Regions from separate parts of the Paenibacillus sp. ALE3 genome, predicted to be linked through region 2. Evidence: predicted binding sites of a transcription regulator. Region 2 holds the regulator's gene; each other region holds the start of a gene.

Region 1 (5,571 bases), 900 kb from region 2:
TCGTTTCATATATATTTTATTATTTGACAAATGGCATTGTCAAGGGAATGCAAACATTAGTAGACTACCATGCAGCTGTCCATATAATAACCGGCTTATCTAGCCAAAGGTTCAGCTACCGTTTTGCAACTTATTCCTCCCAATGCAGTAGTTCCTCGTCTTCGAATGCTCCGTCTTGCTCGGCCGCACTGAGATGATTGACCACGCGGCGTGTCATATCCCCTGAATATCCGCGTCTCATAAGAAACGGGAATGTTTTCCTTTTTTTATCCATTATATCACCACGTACCTGATTCCATTTCTTACGTCCAACCGACAAGGCACTCTCCCACTCCTCATTGTCGGTGATCTCACCTAACGCTTCCCCGATAGAGGCTTTAGAGATGCCCTTCTGACGAAGTTCTTGCCTGATCCACATCTTACCCTTACGTTGACTTGTTATACGCTGTCTTGCCCACTGACGGGCGTATAAATCATCATCTACAAGCTTCTCCCTTTGCAATCGTACAAGTATCTCATCAATAACAGCCTGATCCACTTCCTTTTGTGCTAAACGCTGGGCGATTTCCTGACGTGTACGAGGCTTTTGCCCCAAATAGCGCAGCGCATGTACATAAGCCTGTTGTTTTTCATCTGCCAGAACGATATCTTCTAGTTCTTTTTTGACGAATGACGTTCCTTTGAACATGTTGTACTTGATCATTACATCTTCCAAGACAGACAGTGAGTATGGACCAAAATGAATGATGTATCTCCCACGCTTGCGTCCCTGTCCCTGCTCCACTCTAGTTATCATCAATTCCTCATGATCTGGAAAAAGAGAAATCCCTTGCTGTTTATTTTCTTCTGAAGTGTATTCATCTTTATCGTCCAACTGCAATATGTTTCCCTCACTTTGAAATTCACGAAAGCAGCATACGATCACCTGCTACGCAAAAGTTAGATTCTGCTGACAAAGCAGACTTTATTTGATGCAAAAATGCCCTGCACAACTGTGCAGGGCATCAGAATCATGCTATTTAAACGGACTGTACCATAATCCCTAGGCTACAGTTCACATGACAGATCAGAGGCGAAGTTTCAGGCAAGCTTATTCAAGCTCCAACAATTCCTGTTCTTCCTTGGCCTCCTGTGCCAACTCTTCTTCTGTCGGTGGAGCAATTGTTGTAATTAAATTACTGGCCACCCGGATTTTTTGCTCGATCGTGCTAGCAATGTTCGGATTTTCCTTCAAAAATTGCTTTGCATTCTCACGTCCCTGACCAAGGCGCTCGCCTTCGTAGGAATACCAAGCTCCGCTCTTGTCGACAATGTCGTGCTCCGTACCGATATCAATCAAGCTTCCTTCTTTGGAAATGCCCTCACCGTACATAATATCCACTTCAGCCTGACGGAAAGGAGGTGCGACTTTATTCTTCACGACTTTAATACGTGTACGGTTACCCACGATGTCGTTACCCATTTTCAAGCTTTCGATACGACGAACATCCAAACGTACCGTAGAGTAAAACTTCAAGGCACGTCCACCCGGTGTAGTTTCAGGGTTACCGAACATAACACCTACTTTTTCACGGAGCTGGTTGATAAAGATAGCAATGGTTTTCGATTTATTAATGGCTCCAGACAGCTTACGCAATGCCTGTGACATCAAGCGCGCTTGAAGACCGACATGGGAATCTCCCATTTCGCCTTCAATCTCTGCCTTCGGTACAAGTGCCGCTACAGAGTCAACGACGATAATGTCCACTGCCCCACTACGCACAAGAGCTTCGGCAATCTCCAATGCCTGCTCACCTGTATCTGGTTGCGATAGTAACAACTCATCAATATTGACACCCAGCTTGCTCGCATACGACGGATCAAGCGCATGCTCGGCATCGATAAAGGCGGCTTGTCCGCCTGTTTTTTGCACCTCTGCAATAGCATGAAGAGCTACTGTCGTTTTACCGGATGATTCCGGTCCATATACTTCAATAATCCGGCCTCTTGGAAAGCCGCCCGTTCCTAACGCAATATCCAAAGCAATCGAACCACTGGGGATTGTTTCCACTTGCATGTGAGTAGACTCACCCAACTTCATAATGGAACCTTTACCAAATTGCTTTTCTATTTGACGGAGCGCCATATCCAGCGCAGCACGACGATCTGACAATAAACTCACATCCTTCATTGTTTGTACTTTAATAATACCTTGTTTTGACACGCTTGCCAAGCATTTTTTCGAACATACATTCGTTTTTTTATTTCCCGCAGCTCTCTTCTATAGTTATACCTTTCTCTTAAAACGAAAAAAGAACCGCTGGCAAAAAGCTTTGCAACGGTTCTTCCGAATAAAAAGATTATATCATGAATATCTATCTAAAACAACTCATCAATAATTAAGAGAGTTTCTCGTTCTCTACCAATCGGCGCCACAATCTGTACAGGATAGCTTTGACAGATCGCAAACGGATGGTCTCACGGTTACCGCTTAAATTCAGCTCATATACTTCTGTTTCCTTGTCGCGCTCAGCAATACCAATATACACCAGGCCGACTGGCTTCCGCTCGGAATATCCGGGCCCAGCTACACCAGTAACAGAAAGTCCGAAATCGCTGTCCATAATCATTCTTGCCTGCTCTGCAAGCACAAGGGCTACTTCCTTACTCACTGCGCCTGGCGCATGATCCCCTTCCAAATAATCATAAGGCACATTGAGCAATTTCATCTTCATTTCATTGGAATAACACACGATGCCACCTTGAAACATAACAGCACTGCCAGGTATAGAAGTGATGTGTTCCATCAGCATACCGCCTGTACAGCTTTCCGCTGCGCTCACAGTGAGTCCGCGCTTGGCCATTAAATCTACAATCACCTTCTCCAGCGTAACATCCTCACTTGCATACATATATTCGGAAAGACGCTGCTGAATTTGTACTTCCGTAGCCGTCAGCTTAATTAAAGCTTCACTCTCACTGGCCGCCTTGGTGGATATACGGATCGTGACTTCCCCTTCCTTGGCATAAGGAGCAATCGTGGGGTCCGTCTGGGATTCGATCAGATCTAACAAGCGCGTTTCAAGAGCTGACTCACCGATCCCTGCGAATTTTAGCATTTTCGAATAAATCGGCATCTCCTCACCGCTTAATGCCTGCTGAAGCAACCATGGTTTAGCATGATTTGCAAACATAGGTTTAAGTTCCTTAGGTGGTCCGGGCAAAACCACATAAAATTTACCGTCCTGTGCAATGGCATCCCCTATAGCTAAACCCGTCTCATTTTCAAGCGGAGTAGCTCCTTCAATAGAAAGCGCCTGGCGGCGGTTATTCTCGGTCATTTCTACCCCGCGGTTACGGAAAAACTGATCCAGCTTGTCCATGGCAAGACGATCTATCTGCAATTTTCGCCCCAGTACAGCCGCTATTGCATCTTTTGTCAAATCGTCCTGAGTTGGCCCCAGCCCACCAGAAAACAAAATAATATCCGCACGCTTCTGAGCAAGACGTACCGCTTCCTGAAGTCGATCCATGTTATCGCCAACTACAGTCTGAAAATATACATCAATTCCGATAGTAGCTAGCTCTTGTGACAAATATTGGGCATTTGTATTTACTATTTGTCCAAGTAATAACTCTGTTCCTACTGCAATGATTTCAGCTTTCATCAATTCGTCCTCCTATGATGCGTATAATGTGAATTATGTAAAGAAACAGCAATAAGTTAAGTCCCTATTGCTGTTTCCATAAGATTTATCCTGTTAAACTTTAGAGGAGCTCAGCAAATGGATATTCTTTACAAAGTAATCAATACCCGAATAAATGGTGATTAACACAGCTGCCCATATCGCTATTAAATCAAACGGAATACCCAGAAAAACAAACGGGAAATTATTAATGAGCAGTGCTACAATAGCAATGATCTGGATGATCGTCTTTAATTTCCCCCAATTGCTTGCAGCAACCACAGAGCCATCTAATAAGGCGATCTGTCTCAGACCCGTAACCGCAAACTCACGACTGACAATTACAACGACAACCCAAGAATCAATTTTTCCCATTTCCACCAAAGAAACCAAAATAGCAGTTACCAACAGCTTATCAGCAAGGGGGTCCAACAGCTTGCCCAAATTGGTGACCATATTATTTTTACGAGCCAAATATCCGTCAAGGCCATCTGTGCTGGCTGCTACAAGGAAAATGATAGCCGCAATCAGCTGATTATACGGCAGCGTGAATGCACCGATCTCAATCGGTGGCGGATAAAAATCAAAATCCACCAGCAAAGCCAGCATCATCACCGGGATAAGGCAAATCCGCGTTATTGTAATTCTGTTGGGTAAATTCACAACACACTCTCCCCTGATTATCGTACTTGATTACAAATGGCAGCTTTCGGATTGATTTCAATCCTATGTAAATCGCTTTCGACGAGCGTTATACACCTCAATGTCTGCATTTTCGTTACAAGTATAATATGGCGCAAAACGCATGTCAAAATAACCTGCTGCACATCAAGCAACGTTTAGTCCTACAAAATCTATGAGAGAAAACGGCTTATTTCATGTTTGTAAATTGAAGCTCCAACGGCAGATCGGCTTTCCGCAGCAATTGAATAATGGCTTGTAAATCATCCCTATTTTTTCCAGTTACTCGAATTTGATCACCTTGAATCTGACTTTTCACTTTAAGCTTGGAATCCCGAATAAGGATATTAATTTTTTTGGCGTTATCCTGATCAATTCCCTGCTTAAGAGAAAGACGCTGACGCACTGAACCTAAAGAAGCTGGTTCCAATTTTCCAAATTCCACGTTTTTAAGGGATAGACCTCGTTTGACCATTTTAGATTGCAAAATATCAATCACCGCATTCAGCTTGTATTCATCTTCCGATGCAATCGTAAGAGCATCTTTCTCAAGCTTGAGGCTACTTTTGCTCCCCTTGAAATCAAATCTCGTTTCAATTTCACGCTCCGTCTGATGAACCGCATTTGTTAACTCCTGCATATCCATTTTGGAGACGATATCAAATGAATTTTCTGAAGCCATCGTTTCACTTTCCTTTCCACAACAAAGTTCAATATCTAATTATAGGCTAGTCATTTACAAAAATCCAATAATCCGTTCACTAAAAAGGCGTTCTTGCCAGTCCCCCGACAAAAACGCCTTTATTACAATTGCAGTTTAACATTTCTAATAGTGACTTCGTGTTGGATTTCTAAACATATCCAAAATTCCAAGCACAATGTGAGCAAGACCAAAGCCTAATATGCCATAGCCCCATGCATTCGGTGTTAGATAATAGCCCAGTAAACTGACAATAATCCCGAGCCCAGTCACAATCCAGCTGACGGTCATAACGTATACACCTCACTTTGCGGAAAATGAACTGACTGACTTTCCAAGAATTACAGTCATTAGTATTTCACCGCAACAAGGCGTTTATTCACCATCAGTAGTTGTACTAGAATCTGTCCCACTTTGTGTAGTATCCGTACTACCATTTGTCGTCGTATCCGTTGAACCCGTCACCCCACTACTCGCTCCAGTGGAAGAAGCTTCCCCTTGCTGTATCAACACGCGAGTCGTCGA
Region 2 (5,571 bases):
TAGTACTGATGAAGAACCAAATATAAAAAATATACTGACAGTAAAAGTTGCGCCAAAAACAGGGTCGCTTTACAGTTCCAGCAACTATGAAAACCTATCACTGATAAAACAAAAAATCAACTCTGACTCACCAGTATATGGATGGATTCAATTAGAATCCAAAGAGTGGGCTAAAGCAGGATCAGCTATAATCAAATATTAGAAAATTCCTAATGTGTAGTGTAAGTGAATATTCTAAATAAGCGAAATCCCCACCCGACCAGCTAAGGTAGTGGGGATTTTTCAAAATAAAAAAAGACTCCATCAAAAATTTACAGAGTCTTTTAGAGAAATTGTAATTGTTGAAAGTGATGTTCTTAAGAAGGGAAAAGTGTTTCGAAATCTGGAGAACCGCCATCGCCAAGCCAACGGTTAGGGCCTGCAAATGAAAAAGTTTTCCCGTTTCCAGTAATTTTTATATTAGCGATTTTCAAACCTGGTTTATGTCCAGATCCATCAGTTCTGATCGTAATTTTTCTGATGTCACCAAGGTTGCTGGTGCTAATTCTTGTTGTATCCGAATCTTCTTGTTCAAAACTTCCATTGAGTGTAGCGGTAGCATAATCTCCATTTGAACCATACAAAGTAATAGAGATATTAGAATCAGTTCCAGCATCTTTAAGTTTGGCTGTATTTACAGTAACAACATATTCAACATTAGCAAAAGGTGTAACTGACTCTATACTTCTATTAGAGTCTTGTAATGAGCTATAAGTGTCAGTTGTGACCTGATCTGCAAAAGAAGGTGCTGCGAAAGCTGCAGATGAGATAAGAAGTGCTGATGCTAGCAAAGATACTTTGTTCATTAAAATGTTACCACCTTTCTAGTATTTGTATTTAATGTTATACATGTGTAATGGGTTTGTACATAGTTCGTTGGTTGTGAAGAATATTGCTTTACTTGTCTTTGTTTGTTGGATTTTATCTGTATATGTCGGATATTCTTATTTTTAATTAATTTCAGAATGATATGTTCATAAAAAGTTCACTTACATGAAAATTTTGTTGCAGCTAAAATAATCACATCAAAAATGAAAGGTTGAATTTAATGCCAACAACTAAAAAGGAAAGCTTTTACTTTGGGGTTATTATGTGTTTTGGAATGGTCATTATTATGACCTTCTATAATCTTTTGATTAACGGATTGATTGGAAAAATTAGCTTGATTACCATTGCTGTTGAATTTCTAATTGGATTTATTATAGCGCTCGTATTAGATCTATATATCGTGGGTCCTATAGCCAAAAAAGTTGCTTTGAGTCTACCTTTTGATAAATCCAAAAAAATATTTTTAGTTATCACGATTTCAACATGTATGGTGTTCGGAATGGCCTGTTCTATGTCTTTCTACGGTTTATTAACTTCAATTCTTAGCCATGCTATTAGCGATCATTCATTATTTGAAGCATATTTAGAAATTTTTATAAAGAACTTTGTTGTGGCCTATCCATTACAATTATTGGTTATGGGTCCAGCTGTTCGAGCCTTGTTTATAAAATTTATAAAGAAAAGCGGGCAAGCAGGACCAAAGCTGATACAAGTTTGAAGAAGCTATAACTGGCGGGATTGGTAGTTTGGTGTTTGATTTAACACAAAAAAAAGCAGGAAGAATTCTTCCTGCTTTTTGCTTGAAAATAATTATTAACGTCTGCGTTGTCCATCATTCACGCTAAACAGATTGACAGCCAGTGCGTTACCTCTTGCACGCGCAGTGGCTCTTTGGTTGGAACGGATGTTTAATCTTCTTCTTCTCAATTCACGGTTGCTGTGTCTTCTGCTCATAATATCACCTCCCTTCAAAGAAATGAAGGTACGGTTAAATCTTAATGATGTTTATGCTTACGCTTGGAAATTTTGATATTTAATGCGTTAGTTGCGAGTGCATTTCCGCTTCCTGTTTTAGCAGCTGCGGCTTGAAAGACTTTAACGACCAGATATCTGTTTTTCCCGATGCGATGCTTATACGTTTTAACTCTATTTCTGATCATCTGCATAACTCCTTTGCTTTAGGTCTGCTATATACATATGTCAATTGTGCTAGTAATGTATCAGCATAAATCTACTAAAGACAAAAAGAAGCTAGTACCTATGTTCCTAAATGTTTAACAAAAAAAGCTCATACTAGCCTGCGTTCGCCTTCCCAACTTTACGTTATAGGGGAAGGCTACAGTAGGTTCACATGAGTCAAATTTCCATTTGTTTAGCTAATAAAAGTAAATAGTTCAAGATCAGAGGGGAACTATTTCGGATAATGGGGGGATATAATAGTAGAGACAATATAGGTTGCTGAAAAGGAAAGAATAGTTGTGAAACACACATAGTAAACATAATAATAATATAAAACCGGCTCGCCTAGGCGGCCGGTTTTATATTCGTGGTAGTATAACGGGGAAGAAAGCACGATAAATCAGTGGAAGTCCCGGAAGAGTCCAACAACCTTGCCCAATATGCTGACGTGTGTCAGGCGAAGCGGTTCAAAGGCTGGATTTTCAGGTTGAAGCCGGATATGATCTTTTTCTTTGTAAAAGGTTTTAACTGTAGCCTCGTCTTCATCTGTCATAGCTACTACAATGTCTCCGTTATCAGCGGTCTGCTGCTGACGTACGATTACATAGTCTCCGTTAGCAATACCAGCTTCAATCATGCTTTCGCCTACAACAGATAACATGAATATTTTATCCTCACCAACAAAGTGTTGGGGAAGAGGAAAGTAATCTTCAATATTTTCTGTCGCCGTAATAGGAAGACCAGCGGTTACTTTGCCGACGACGGGAACACGACTAATGGAGTAATTAATCAAGTTGCTGTTATCCGATTCGTCTTGACCAAGTAATTCAATAGCCCGTGGTTTCGTAGGATCGCGGCGAATGAGTCCTTTTTTCTCCAAACGATCCAAATGACCGTGAACCGTAGAACTGGAGGCCAATCCGACTGCCTCGCCTATTTCGCGTACAGAAGGGGGGTATCCCTTTAGACGCACTTCATTGCGGATAAATTCAAGAATGGCCTGCTGGCGGCTCGAAATCTTAGACATACCGTATCAACCCCATTTAGTAACGTTTGGGAAAATTATAGCATAGAACCTCCGTTCGTACAAACATAAGTTCTAAATAATCCCTAAAAATATTTACGAACTTTTGTTCTGTTTTCTATTGAACAAAACAAACGTTCGTGTTATATTGTGAAAAACATAAGAACAAACGTTTGGAGGACGCGGCCAATTATGAAATATAGCACTTATCAAAGTATTTTCCCGATGAACTTAGAGAATTTACAGGAGACCCGAAAAGAGGGTAAGGTGCGTTTGTTACAGGTTATTACCAATACTCTTTTACTCAAGCTTCTTATTCTAGTAATTATCGTTTGGGTTGCAGGGGCAGGTGTACTTACGGTTTTCGCAGCACCTTCAGTTTCTAATAAAGAGGTGATTAAGCTGACCGTACAACCTGGAGATACGTTATGGAAGATTGCCGTGAATCATAAACCGGAACGAATGGATACACGGGTATATATTGAAGGAATTATGCGTATTAACGCTTTGGAGGATCGGGGAGTGCAGGCAGGTCAGGTGCTTAAGCTTCCACACTTCTGATCTATAAGACTATAGAGCTTGTCAAGGAGCGCAATGCGGGAGCCTTGACAAGCTCTTTTCTACATGTCAAAGTGTATTATATCTTTGCTTTTATGGAGGGGACACAATTTGGATATAGACAGCTTGGTACAGCGCATTAATGAATTAGCGCGCAAAGCAAAAGCCGAAGGATTGACAGAAGAGGAAACCACAGAGCGCGCCAACCTTCGGGAAATTTATTTAGGCAACATTCGCCGTAATTTTCGGCAGCAGCTTGAAACCATTGAATTTGTGGACGATGATACGTCGAAGGGAAATGGCGGGCTGAAGCATTAATGTCGCTAAAGCCTGCATCATTTGCCTTTGTTTTAGGTATCTTTCCTGGTATCTATATAGATCAGCTTTAAGGCAGTTGCTTTAATGTAATATTTATTGGGAAGGGAATTGAGAGATGGCCCGATCATTTGAAAGAAAAGTACGTAAAAACACAGCGCATTTAAATAAAACGCGCAAGAAACAAGGCATTCAAACCATTAACGGCGCAGGTTCAGCAATGGACATTTTCCGTGGCCGTAATATTACTGTGCCAATCATGCTGGCTGGTCTTGCTGTATTGTACATGCTTATGAGTTACTTTTTGACTAAGACCGGCATGCGGGGAATGGACTGGCTGGTATTTGGCTTGTACTTGATGCTGGCTGTAATCTTCTTCATTCGCCGTCCTTATTTAAAAGTGGGAAAAGATACCCTCTATATGTTAAAAGGTGGCAGAGAACGGCCGATGACGGCAGGGGACATGAAAGCCATCAAAATTGAAAAGGGTTACGTTACCGTTGAAAGAAAAGGGAAGGGCGGTAATTTTATTTTTACAAAATCACTGGGACGCTACGATACGGATGCCATCGCAGAGCGTCTTGAAAAGTTTGCACTATCCAATCAGATACAGGTAGATAAGAAATAACCGATTTAGCCTGTAGCTCTGTAAGTAAGGCCGTATGATGTTATTTTTTCATATAACATGGTGCGGCCACTTGCTTAATATGGGCACACATAACGATCTGATTCGTGACCAAACAGACAATCTTACATATACAGTGGAAAGAGAGTGGATAATTCATATGACGATTCAGGCGATAATGTTTGATCTTGATGATACCCTTCTGTGGGATGAACGTAGTGTAGAAGAGGCATTTGATGCAGCGTGTCAAACAGGCTCCCGAGAAACAGGCGCTGATCCGAAAACGCTGGAAGAAGCCGTACGCAAGGAAGCGCGCGCTTTGTATGAGTCCTATGAAACCTTTAGTTTTACTCAAATGATTGGCATTAATCCGTTTGAAGGACTGTGGGCGAATTTTACAGCAGGTGAGCAACCTGAATTCCGCCAATTGGAACAGTTGGCTCCTGCTTATCGTAAGGAATCATGGCGCAGAGGGCTTCAGCAACTGGGGATAGATAATGAGGAGTTGGCGGAAAAGCTAGCTGCCCAATTTGCTTCGGAAAGACGTGCACGTGCACATGTATATGAAGAAACGTTTGAGATTCTGGAACAATTGAAGGGGCAATACAAGCTGTTATTGCTGACAAATGGTTCCCCTGATCTACAACAGGAGAAGCTGGATGGAGTTCCTCAATTGGCTCCTTTTTTTGATCATGTTGTTATTTCAGGTTCTTTTGGTCGGGGCAAGCCTGATCCTTCTATATTCCAGCATGCTTTGGGCCTTCTAGGAATTGAACCTGGACAAGCTTTAATGGTAGGAGATAAGCTGACGACTGATATTCAAGGGGCTTTGGCAGCTGGTGTACATTCGGTGTGGGTGAATCGGAACGCTAAAACCAATACTACAGAAATCAAGCCGAAGTTCCAAATCAAGCATTTGTCTGAGTTGCATGGAATTATTCAATCTTTAAAGTGAGAAATCTACAGTTTTCTAAAACAAGTATCAAGAAAACTCCCTTCGCTC
Region 3 (5,571 bases), 670 kb from region 2:
AAACGAAGACCGTGAGAGGCAAAGTGAGAAAATGGACATGCGACAAAACGTTCCATACGAGATACGCTGGTGCGCAGCTTGCTGCCATATAGACGGCGACTCGTTTCCTTCTGCATTTCGGCATGATTTTCGTAAAAAAGTGAGGTCAACAGCTGACGCAGCTTGTCCTTCTCACGCCCCTGCTGGCTGGCATACCAGTTATACACCTCCCACCAGGGAGATAAAATATCACCGCCACGCCGCCAATGCCGTAATTGCGCAATGAGCTGCGGCAAAGCCTCGGACGGATGGGAAGCATACTCCCATTGCGTCGTCCAAGCGTCTCCAGGCAAAGGGTATCCGGCCAGTGGACGTTCATCCAGACCAGGAAGCAGTTGCCGCACATGTCGCACTAACTCTGACGGCAGCAATGGCTTGCCTTCTTCATCAGTCACCGCATAGCTCATCCATAGGCTTTTACCGGCTGAGGTAAGGGCCGTATAAGCGAGAAAGCGTTCGTCCAACAGACGTCTTGTCATATCTGGTGCCAGGTCTACGCCTTGTTCGTTCAATGCCGTACGTTCCTGCTCATTCAGCACACCATCCTCATGGAACACAGCCGGCATTACTCCTTCGTTCATCCCTAGCACAAAGGCATGTTGAATACCCGATACACGTGTACGGTCCGTATTTCCGACCAGTACCTGATCCAGAGCCGGTGGAACAAGCCCCATACGGAACTCAGCCAATCCCGTTTCCAGCACACCCGCAAACAAAGCAGTATCCAGTCTCTCATCACCCATCATTTCGACGATTTGATCCAGCAATTCAAGCACCGCATCCCATACCTGGCGGTGCTCCTTCGCCTGCTCAGGATTTCCTGATTCCTCTGCCTGATGAATGAAGGCGTCCAGCTTGTGACCAATTTCTGCATCCTCCAGCAACAGATACACGGCTTCACACTTCTCAAGCGCCGTTCGTGCCTTACCCATACGCTTCTCAAAAGCATGTAAAGGCGTCACAATCACATCTCGGCACAACTCCATCAAATCCAGCGTTTCATCCCGTTGACGGTTCCGTTCCTGTTCCTCCAGCTCCAGTGACAAGCTGGGTACAGCCTGCCATGGTCGGCCATCTGTCCAACGGCTGCCTTGTATTCCACAGGCCAGCACATAGTTTTCCAGACGGTCCATCTGCTCGCGGCTCACTCGACCGTCCAGCGGCAATAGAAGGTCTGTTTTGACCGCACGAAATACATCCTCATATCGCCAGCGTCGCTGCACGATATCCAGTGAAGCCCGAATCAATTCCACTAAGGGATGATGAAGTATACTTCTCCGCTGATCCAAAAATACCGGGACCTGATATTGCTTGAATATCGGTTCCACCCATGGCTCATAATCTTCAATATGACGCACAAACAAGGCCATCTCCCGATAACGCGCGCCCTCTTCACGGGCCAAGCGGCGCATTTCGCGTACGGCTCCTTCCAGCTCGGCACGGCGATTTGCTGCAGCATACAGCTTTATACCCTCCGGTTGTGTATCTGCCCATTGCTCTCGTAGCTGCTGTAGCCGCATCCGCTGTTCCTGATTCCGCAGCCCTGTACGATGTTCGAAATTAGCCTCCAAATACGCCAACGCTGGACGCTCCTTAAATCTCGGCATCGGATCAGGACGTAATAACTGTGTCTGCGTTTCAATCATCAGCTCGTCTGCCATTCCTTTAAGCTTGACGTAGGTAGCCGCCGAAGGATGAAACAAATCCAGCTCATGCGGAAGCTGGCCACTTTCGTAGCTGCGGTTACAGGTCAACGCCACCGTCAGCGAGGAGGCGTGCAGCATAAGTTGCTGCACCACCTTATATTCATGCGGTGTAAACCTTCGGTAGCCATCCATCCAAATGTCAGCTCCGCGTATAAGTGAAGACTGTGCAATCTGTTCTGTTAGCATGCGAAGCGTATCTTCACCATCGATATATTTAAGCGTCAGCTCCCGTTCAAAATCCTCATAGATTAGGCTGATATCCTTCAGCTTGCCTCTTAATATCGGGGCGGACTCCCCCGCAGCATGCATTCTCTCCAGTTGTTCCGGTACAGACCGAGCATCATTTCCGTACTGCTTTAACTCTGTAAACAACGTATTCAACCGATCCACAAAACCGAGTTGGTCTCCCGAATCCTTAAACAAACTCAGTTCATCCTTGCGACGACGAATAATTTTATATAAAAGCATCTTCTTGCCTTCTTCTGTTACAGGCACCAGGGCTGAACCCCCTGTTTCCTGCATGACTAAATAGGCAAGACGATGGAATCCCATCACCTGGGCGCGCACCGACCCCTGAATACCGTTTCCGGCTTCTGTAAGCAACGCATGCTCTGAAGCAAATGACGATTGCTCGGGCACAAGTAACAGCATAGGTTTACCTAGCGGCTCCTCGCGTAACATAGACGTCATTTCATTGCGGATTAACGTGCTTTTACCACTACCAGAGCGGCCAATCAATAAGCGGACCGACATGATGCGGCCTCCTTTCCAACCAAAAACATTCTATTAAACAGTATAGCATATCAGGCAAAGGAGAAAAGAACGTACGTTTGCCATGTTGTAGCAATTGAGCCCTTCTCAAAAACAAACAGTCCCGCAGGATGGCTTGGTGCAAGCCTTCTCTACAGGACTGATTTATACTAAAAATGAGTTTGTTTCACCTAGTTATCTTTATCGCCTAAAAATAGATTACCTTTAACAAGGGTATGAAGTCTACAGCCGTGTCCGGCTGCGCACTTCAAAGATGGCAAATTTCAAATAATGACCTTCCTCCACACCTAAAATTTGAGGATGGTCCTTCCCTGCCGCTCTCCAATCTACCAGTCGGAGGGTTTTACCGGCATCTGTCGCCGCTTCCTTAATCGTGTCCAAAAACAGCTCTGGCCGCATATGGAACGAACAACTCGCCGTTACCAAATAACCGCCCTCATTGACAAGCTTCATCCCATGAAGGTTGATATCTTTATATCCACGTGTAGCTCCTTTGACAGCACTCTTCGTTTTGGCAAAAGCTGGCGGATCCAGAATAACTACGTCAAAGGTGCGTCCGCCACCCGCAGTCAGCGGCTTGGATGTATCTCCTTTGCCCCCCGCTCGCGCGGTGCGTTCCTCTACACCTTTCACCTGATTACGTAAATATTGAAAAGCATCGTCGACGACAAACTCGACGCGATCCTCAAAACCGTTCAGCTTCACATTATCCCGAGCACTTTCAATCGCATGTTCAGAAATATCCAGACAAGTTACTTTTTTCGCACCATGTTTACACGCATTGAGCGTAAAGCTACCTGTATGTGAAAAACATTCCAATACAGTTGCACCGTCCCAGAATGGGAATTCAACCACCTTACCACTTTTATTCACAGGCTTCATGACCGTTGTGGCGTCATCACCTGGGGTTGCAGCTACTTCTTGTAACGTAATTCCGCTACGCGCTCCCCAACCTGTCATCAACGGCGCGATGGCTGCACGATTTTCACGCTGGTCAAAGAAATAGCCAGTCTTTTGGCCCTCTTCGATATCGACCTTGATTTGTAAGCCATTTTCCGTCACCACCACATGGCGCGGGCAATCGCCGTACAAAGGCCCCTTCGTCTGTTCCAACCCTTCCAGCTCGCGGATGGATACATCACTACGCTCATATATACCAACTGGCCCCATGACTTCAACAAGTGCATCTCTGATTTCTTCCCTGCGCCGATCCATGCCAAGCGTTAACAGCTGAACGACCAACACATCGCCAAAACGGTCTACAATCAGCCCAGGCAAAAAATCAGCCTCGCCATACACCAAGCGATAAGCGTTCCCCCCAGTCACAAAGCGTTCGCGATGCTCCAAACAATTACGGAAACGTTGGGCAAAGAAGCTTTGGTCCATCACTTCCAGCGGCTCATAGGACATCACACGCACTGTAATTTGCGAAGCAGGATTATAGTAACCTGTCGCCAAATAACGTCCTTGATGGTTAAGGATGTTGACCAAATCACCAGCTTCTGGCTCCCCCTCAATCTTGGCTATTTCATTTTTAAACACCCAAGGGTGTGCTTGCTCCAGCCTTTTTTTTCGGCTACGTTCTAATATTACTGAAGGCAAAATCCTTCACTCCTATTCTTGGATTACTTAAAGTCCTTAAAAGTGTGGTGTTCGATGGGACGCAGCTCCGCGGTTCATTTGTTCTTACGATCACTGGCGCTTCTCTAGATTCAAATGAACCGCTTCGCTACTGCCCGCCTGTATATCGACGTCACGCTTTTAAAGCTTGTGAAGATACTTCAAAATTATTGTTCCGTGAAAAACTGCTCAACCATGCTTGTCATGGCTGTCCTTGACAGATCATAGGCTGTTACATAAGTATTTTCACCTAGAAAAGGGGGCTATGGCCGTGTTCATACATGTTATACTCCCACTGTGCGGTGGGCTGCTTATTTTTTTAGGCGGAATGAAGCTGATGGAAGCTGCCCTCCGGCATTTGGCTGGCCCCTTCCTTACCCGCTGGCTGAACCGGGCTACGGTTTCCCCTTGGCGGGGAATGCTGTTCAGCTCAGGCATTACCGCCCTACTGCAAAGCAGCACCGCCGTAACGGTGTTGACGATCGGACTGGTCAACGCCGGGCTGTTGACCTACGGCCGCACGCTCGGCATCATTCTCGGCACCAATATTGGCACCTGCCTGACGACCGAGCTGATGGGGCTTCAGCTTGGCAAGCTGGCTGTTCCATTGCTATGCGGGTCACTGCTCTGCTGGGGCACTGCCGTTCTGTGGGGAGAAACGGTCGCTGGCCGCCAGTATGCAGCTGCCGGAGCTTCACCCAGCTCTAATGGGCTCAGCCGCCCACAGGCTGTACAATTTATCAGCCTCGTCTTTGCCGGATTTTCGCTGATTCTGGCAGGTATCCGTGTGATGCAAGCCGTCGGCCCCTGGATTGAACAGGCCGGACTATTCCGCTGGTTTCTTGATCATGCTGCAGCCAACATGTGGTGGGCCTTCGCTGCTGGAGCCTGCCTGACCGCACTGGTTCACAGCAGCGCAGCCGTCATCGGTATGGCAATCAGCCTTGCTGCTGCGGGTGCCTTGCCAGTTGATGTAGGAATCGCCATCGTCATCGGCTCCAATGTAGGCACCTGCGTGACTGCCCTGATTGCCGCTGTTGGCGGCAGCGTATCAGGCAAATTTGTGGCCTGGTCCCACGTATTACTGAACGTAGGCGGGGCATTGCTCTTTATGCCGTTAATCCCCGGGCTGGATATGGCCGCTGCCTGGATATCTACTGAACCTGGGGCCAAGGTAGCGCATGCCCAAACCCTGTTTAACGTCATCAGTTCTCTGCTTGCCTTGCCTCTCTGTTATTTACCTATATGGACACGTATAGAGGAGCGTATGTCCCCCAATAGGACTAAACGTTAATTCCTAACATGGACAGCGCCTTGCTTAGAATGACATCATTGTTGTCATATCCACCCTGGCGCTGAAGACGCCAAGCTTCTTCGGGCGTATGCCATGCGACGCCTTTGATTTCTTCAATCTGTGCCTGTAAATTCCCATCCA

What was found. The regulator LexA, encoded in region 2, represses DNA repair genes until DNA is damaged. The targets are predictions, from matches to a motif close to CGAACATATGTTCG.
Region 1: a site for LexA is predicted at 2,222-2,235, ahead of recA (recombinase RecA). Genes of this name have one in related genera too.
Region 3: a site for LexA is predicted at 2,565-2,578, ahead of addB (helicase-exonuclease AddAB subunit AddB). Genes of this name have one in related genera too.

What each region holds. Positions count from the first base shown of each region.
Region 1 is NZ_CM134214.1:2,986,307-2,991,877, forward strand. It holds gene ACXHJ2_RS12865 (regulatory protein RecX) at 131-880, opposite strand; gene recA (recombinase RecA) at 1,091-2,152, opposite strand; gene ACXHJ2_RS12875 (competence/damage-inducible protein A) at 2,379-3,647, opposite strand; gene pgsA (CDP-diacylglycerol--glycerol-3-phosphate 3-phosphatidyltransferase) at 3,741-4,328, opposite strand; gene ACXHJ2_RS12885 (YajQ family cyclic di-GMP-binding protein) at 4,537-5,028, opposite strand; gene ACXHJ2_RS12890 (hypothetical protein) at 5,173-5,337, opposite strand; gene ACXHJ2_RS12895 (helix-turn-helix domain-containing protein) at 5,422-5,571, opposite strand, start outside.
Region 2 is NZ_CM134214.1:2,089,874-2,095,444, forward strand. It holds gene ACXHJ2_RS09410 (hypothetical protein) at 1-202, shown strand, start outside; gene ACXHJ2_RS09415 (PLAT/LH2 domain-containing protein) at 357-845, opposite strand; gene ACXHJ2_RS09420 (hypothetical protein) at 1,088-1,585, shown strand; gene ACXHJ2_RS09425 (hypothetical protein) at 1,681-1,821, opposite strand; gene ACXHJ2_RS09430 (hypothetical protein) at 1,863-2,027, opposite strand; gene lexA (transcriptional repressor LexA) at 2,447-3,073, opposite strand; gene ACXHJ2_RS09440 (LysM peptidoglycan-binding domain-containing protein) at 3,263-3,631, shown strand; gene ACXHJ2_RS09445 (DUF896 domain-containing protein) at 3,740-3,946, shown strand; gene ACXHJ2_RS09450 (hypothetical protein) at 4,062-4,571, shown strand; gene ACXHJ2_RS09455 (HAD family hydrolase) at 4,729-5,523, shown strand.
Region 3 is NZ_CM134214.1:1,424,121-1,429,691, reverse strand. It holds gene addB (helicase-exonuclease AddAB subunit AddB) at 1-2,498, opposite strand, end outside; gene ACXHJ2_RS06520 (class I SAM-dependent rRNA methyltransferase) at 2,739-4,118, opposite strand; gene ACXHJ2_RS06515 (Na/Pi cotransporter family protein) at 4,408-5,430, shown strand; gene ACXHJ2_RS06510 (NUDIX hydrolase) at 5,420-5,571, opposite strand, start outside.